Regions from separate parts of the Psychrobacter sp. SWN149 genome, predicted to be linked through region 1. Evidence: predicted binding sites of a transcription regulator. Region 1 holds the regulator's gene; the other holds the start of a gene.
The links. Region 1 encodes PhoB, which activates phosphate uptake and scavenging genes when phosphate is short. Its sites were predicted from a motif close to TGTCATNAANCTGTCATAA; they were not measured.

Region 1 (3,218 bases):
ATAGAAGCGTCCAAGCTCATCACCTGCGGCAAACGGCATATCATGATCGGCTTCTTGAATGTCGTCAGTACGAGTAATTTTGCCAGTTGCGACGGTTTCGATACCAGCGACGATCATCGCACCAACCATTACCACAGCAGCTTTGCCATATTTGGTATCAAACATACAGACCAGACGCTCATTGCGTGCAAACAAGTCTGGAACGTTAGCCGCAGTAGTATTATTGACCGAAAACAGCGTACCAGGTACGTAGCGCGTTTTGGTCAAGGTACCAGAAAACGGCATATGAACACGGTGGTAATTGCTAGGTGCTAAGTAGATAGTCGCAAAGCTACCATCAGCAAAATAATGGCCATCTTCGCTATCCGCAAGCAGTTGGCCGACATCATAATGACGACCTTTGGCCTGTAACAGTTTGTGATCTTCGATCTTTCCGATCTGAGAGATGATACCGTCAGCAGGACTAACAATGCCATTTGCAGTGGCATCGATGGTGCGCGCATCGTCTCTTAATTCACGGGTAAAAAAGTCATTGAAGCTCTCATACGCATTGAGACTTTGGCGCTCATACTCGTCCAAGCTGATATTATAAGCTTTGGCAAAGCCACGGATAAAGGTACGCTTGACATAAGGGTGGCGGCTAGCAGCTAGACGTCCAGCGACTTTACTCAGCTTTTGCTGCGGCACCAGCTGTTGTAAGGTGGTAAATACATTCATAATAGAGCTACCAAAATAGGATGTGGTGTAATAATAAATAGGCAAGTGAATGTCAGTATTTTATCATGGACAGCATATTATTGTCTGACCATAATCTGTTAAGGAATGAGTAAATGAAAGCACTTATACAAAGAGTGAGCCGTGCCAGTGTCACTGTCGATGAACAGTGTATTGGTGATATTGAGCATGGCATATTGGCCTATATTGGCTTGGGTCATGAAGATGACTTTGCCACTGCTCAGCGTATGATTGATAAGATTTTGACCTATCGTATCTTTGAAAATGCCGAGGATCCTGCCAAATTTGGTAAACTGGACAAAAACGTCCAGCAAGTCGGCGGTGGCCTTCTCTTAGTCTCACAATTTACGTTGATGGCAAGGACGGACAAAGGCCGTCGTCCTGACTTTGGCGCGGCGATGGCACCTGATATGGCTCAAGCGCTATTTGCACAATTGGTCGCTTATGCCAAGACTCAGCATCCAAACGTGGCGACAGGTCAGTTTGGCGCTGATATGCAAGTGTCGAGCGTTAATGATGGACCACTAAACTTTTTACTCGATGTCTAAGCGTTAAGTGTCATGAAGCTGTCATAATTAATCCGTTTAATAGATAGAGACTGGTGAGCGACTATCACCTTTTACATAATAGATTGTGCCCTCTAACACTGAGAATATCGTATGTATAATGAGCAAATTTTGATTGTTGAAGATGAGCCAGCGATTCGGGAAATGGTCGTAATGACGCTAGAAATGGCGGGGTTTGAGAGCTTGCAAGCCGCTGACGTGTCAGAGGCGCATCAGCAAGTGGTCGATCACAGGCCATCACTGATTTTGCTTGATTGGATGCTACCTGGAGATAAGAGCGGCGTTGATTTTTGTCGTATGCTCAAAAACGACGAATTGCTCTCCGAGATTCCCGTCATTATGTTGACTGCCAAAAGCGAAGAGGATAGTAAAGTGCATGGCCTCGATGCGGGCGCAGATGACTATATGACCAAGCCATTCTCGACGCGTGAGTTGATCTCAAGAATAAAGGCAGTGCTGCGCCGTAGTAGTGCGCTCAGTAGTGATAAACCAATAGAGGTCGGAAAGCTGAGTCTCGATACCAAAAGTCAGCGCGTGACCGCTGCTGGTCAAATCGTGGATGTGGGTCCAACAGAATATCGTTTGTTGGCGTTTTTTATGAGCCATCCAGAGCGTGCCTATACACGAACACAGCTCCTTGATCAGGTGTGGGGCGGCAACGTCTACATCGAAGATCGGACCATCGATGTGCATATCAAACGCCTACGTAAATTACTGCGCCCTTATGACTGTGATACATTGATACAAACGGTACGCGGTACAGGCTATCGATTCTCTAGTATTATTGAGCCAAGTTAATTCCGTATATAGTCGATTCAATTTAAAAGTAATACAAGGCAACCGAGTGCAGATGTATATGAAATATTTCAAGCGAGGTTAACGCAGTAATAATTTTATAGTGGAATGACTATAGTGACTCTTGGATAAAACATGCCGCCGTCATACTAGATAGCGGATAGTGGTAAGGATGAGACATGGAAAAGAGTGCGCCAGCAGAAAATAAGCAAGAGAGCGTAGTACCAATCGCTAACCAAGATGCAGCAGCGCAATTACAAAAAATCAGAAGCGCACTGTTAGCACTACGAGATGCGGTGATTTTGCTCAATGAGGATGATGGTCTAGAGTGGTGGAATCAGGCGGCGCAGAGTTTACTGTCGTTACAGCCAGATGACAAAGGCCAGAGCATTTTTGATTTTATTACAGTGCCTGCGTTCCGTCAGTATTACGAGGATACAACCCTGCCTAACGATGGCGTCCATATAGAATCATGGCGCGATCCCAGTCGCTATCTAAAGTGTGAGCTCACGCCTTTCGGTGACGAGAAGCTGTTGTTTATTTATGACGTGACTCGCTTGCAGCATTTAGAGCAAATGCGTCAAGATTTTGTGGCGAATGTCTCGCATGAACTACGTACGCCATTGACAGTGATGACAGGCTATTTAGAAAACTTCACTGATCAGCCGGATATGCCGCCCCATTGGCGTCGCGGTTTTGAGCTAATGACTCAGCAAACTGCTCGCATGAACCGAATCGTCAATGACCTGCTACTATTGTCTAAAATCGAGATCGAAGAGACGCATGAATTTAACCATATAGATATGACCAAGCTGCTGACCAATATCTATGATGATGCGCAGGCTTATAACCAAGCATACAAGCACACCATTCATTTGCAAATAGATACCTATGACGGCCTATATGGATCAGAGATGTACTTGAACAGTGCCTTGTCTAATCTGGTCATTAATGCGATTAAATATACGCCAAAAGGTGGCAATATTACCATCAGTTGGACGCGGACATCGGATGGGTGCCGATTCGCAGTCGAAGATGATGGGCTGGGTATTGCACCAGAGCATATTGCCCGTTTGACAGAGCGCTTCTACCGTATCGATAAAGGCCGCAGCCGTGCCACAG
Region 2 (3,218 bases), on a different contig from region 1:
CACCAATAATGAGAGACACCAAAATGCCCCCTAAAGATAGGAGCACCAGTATGGCAAACGCTTTAGTAGAGTTGACAAATAAAGCATCGTAACGTTTTTGTTTAGCCAGTTGGGACCTTAAGTCTGTCATAAGTGTCTCAGCATTGAATGGGTGAATTCAAAAAACCAGTATTTTCGTTTAGTCTTATGACAGCAAACTCAACCCATATAATCATTGATGATGGTTCTCGACATACCCATCAGTACTATCAATATTATGGTCAAATTTGCTGTGATAAAACCTCTTAAATCACTACCGGAGAATAGTGATTTAAGAGGAGGTTTATAAAGTTATAAAACAATGACTAGCGTAGCAAGATTACTGTGCAGGCTTATAAACAGGCTGACCATCGCTACCTTTTACGTCGTTCCATTTCGCTTTGAACAAGGCAACCGCTGTATCAGAGAATGGGACATAGTCTAGTGACATGGCGCTGTCATCACCTTGAGTGTAGGCCCAATCAAAGAAGTTCAATACACCAGCGACTTGCTGCGGATTCTCTGGTTGCTTATGTACCAAGATAAAGGTCGCAGCAGCGATAGGCCATGCTTGCGCAGTCTCAGAGTTAGTGATGACTTTATAAAAGCCTTCTTGTTGTGACCAATCAATGTCACCTGCAGCAGCAAAGGTCTCAGCAGATGGCTGAACGATGTTGCCAGCGGCATTTTTTAGTGCCGTATGTGACATTTTGTTTTGCTTAGCGTAGGCATATTCCACATAACCAATAGAGTTTTTCATACGGTTTACGTAGCTTGAAACCCCTTCATTACCTTTACCACCTGCACCAGTTGCAGACGTTGGCCATTTGACTGTTTTATCAACACCAACTGTGTCTTTCCAGTCTGGTGAGACTTTGGCTAGATAGTCAGTAAAGTTAAAAGTGGTGCCAGAACCATCTGAGCGGAATACCGTGGTAATTGCTGCATCTGGCAAGGTCAAATCTGGGTTCATAGCAGTGATAGCAGGATCGTTCCACTTGCTAATCTTACCCAAATAGATGTTTGCTAGCGTTTCACCATCCAACTTTAACGCACCAGGCTCAATACCGTCGATATTGACGATTGGCACAACACCACCGATAACTGTCGGGAACTGGATAAGGCCAGATTCTTCAAGCTCTTCAGGTGTCAATGGCGCATCAGAGGCACCAAAATCGACCGTTTTTGATTGAATTTGCTTGATACCACCAGATGAACCAATCGACTGATAGTTGACTTGGCCGCCGGTAGCAGCATTGTAGTCATAAGACCATTTGGCATAGATAGGTTGCGGAAATGATGCACCTGCACCCGTGATATTCATGGCGATATTTTCAGCAGATTTAAAACCTGAAGTAGTAGAAGGTGTCGTTTCAGTTGTCGTGACAGCGCTACTGCTCGTGTCAGCAGTGGTTTCTGCTGTCTCTGTTGATTTATTACACGCCGTGAGCATCAATGTACAACTAACAGCCACTGCCAATAACGAATAACGCATGTAGAGCTCCTAAAGTTTAACAACGGTATGAAAAAGCATCGTTTGTGATATGCATGCTATCTTGCCAAATCTTTATGACAGTTTCATGACAGTTATCACAATCTTTCATTCGCTTTACATAATATTTAGGTAGCACTGCTATATTTTTAATAAATACATATAATATCAACATCTTATAGTCAACACCCTAACATAACCGTACTCATGCAAACCATCAGATGCCATCTTAAGTTGCCATATACTTAGCTAAATACTATTAGCCGTTGGTACAGAATTTTGTTAGTATGAGGGTGATTCACAACACTGACAGACTCGGGGTGCGGTGTGTTATTGACTGACTGATGGTTGGTTCTGATACATTCGCTGAGAGATCACCCGCCGAACCTGATGCGGTTAGTACCGACGCAGGGAAGTCTTAAGCACTTTGTTATTTATGACAAGGGACGCGTAGAAATACCTTTTTATCATCACTACTGTCTTAATATGCGTAATGCATGACCTGATAGCGGCGATCGATACAAAGCTGCGTCTGATATTTGATGACCGATACCTGCGACGATGTTTTTGGTTGCAGGCTTGTACTCACAATATGAACTTGTCTAGATGATTGATGCTACCTCCGCAGATACTGGCGGTGTTGATTTTATTTAAAAACCAACACGCTAGGACAGCATATGACTATTTCAAGCACCACCTCAAATACCCATACCGCTCAAACCCATACTCCAGCCAGTGCCTCACTCAATACCACTGACAGCAAAGCGGATAAAAAAGCTGATGCGCTAAAAACGCCTGCTCACCGCACAGCAAGTGATGCTCGCTTCGAAGAAGATGCGCGCGACTTACACCGTATTTTGCCAGCGTCTCGTAAAGTATATATCGAAGGCTCACGCCCCGATATTCAAGTACCCATGCGCGAGATCACGCTTGACCCTACCCCTGTGCAAGGCTTGTCTGAGAACGAATGGGAACAGAATCCACCATTTTATGTTTATGACACATCAGGCGTTTATACCGATCCTAACGTCGAGATTGATTTGACCAAAGGCTTGCCAAAGCTGCGTGAAGGCTGGATAAATGAGCGCGGCGATACCGAACAATTACGTGGCTTGTCTAGCGCTTATGGACTGGCTCGCGCTCGTGACATCAGCACTGCTAACCTTAGATTTGCTCATATCGACAAACCGCGCCGCGCCAAAGATGTCGATGGCAAAACAGGTAACGTCACCCAAATGTACTACGCACGTCGCGGCATTATTACCCCAGAGATGGAATATATCGCCATTCGTGAAACGCAAAAGCAGCATGAGTTGACTGACATGCGTCAACACGACGGTGAGAGTTTCGGTGCCAATACACCCAAAATAATCACTCCTGAATTTGTGCGTAGCGAAGTGGCGGCAGGTCGCGCCATTATCCCCAACAACATCAACCATCCAGAATCTGAGCCGATGATTATTGGGCGTAATTTCTTAGTGAAAATCAACGCCAATATCGGTAACTCAGCGCTTGGTTCTTCTATTGATGAAGAAGTGTCAAAAATGACGTGGGCAACACGTTGGGGTGCGGACAACATTATGGATTTGTCGACTGGCAATCATATTCACGAAACCCGCGAATGGCTGATTCGTAACTCGCCAGTGCCGATTGGTACTGTCCCTATTTATCAAGCGCTAGAAAAAGTCGATGGCGTGGCTGAAGACCT

Region 2: the regulator PhoB is predicted to act here: its motif matches at 1,586-1,604, upstream of pstS (phosphate ABC transporter substrate-binding protein PstS).

Annotation. Positions count from the first base shown of each region.
Region 1 covers NZ_JADYWX010000009.1:35,731-38,948, reverse strand. The annotation lists gene asd (archaetidylserine decarboxylase) at 1-717, opposite strand, end outside; gene dtd (D-aminoacyl-tRNA deacylase) at 831-1,283, shown strand; gene phoB (phosphate regulon transcriptional regulator PhoB) at 1,395-2,099, shown strand; gene phoR (phosphate regulon sensor histidine kinase PhoR) at 2,276-3,218, shown strand, end outside.
Region 2 covers NZ_JADYWX010000001.1:475,497-478,714, forward strand. The annotation lists gene pstC (phosphate ABC transporter permease subunit PstC) at 1-130, opposite strand, end outside; gene pstS (phosphate ABC transporter substrate-binding protein PstS) at 359-1,513, opposite strand; TPP riboswitch at 1,817-1,941, shown strand; gene thiC (phosphomethylpyrimidine synthase ThiC) at 2,188-3,218, shown strand, end outside.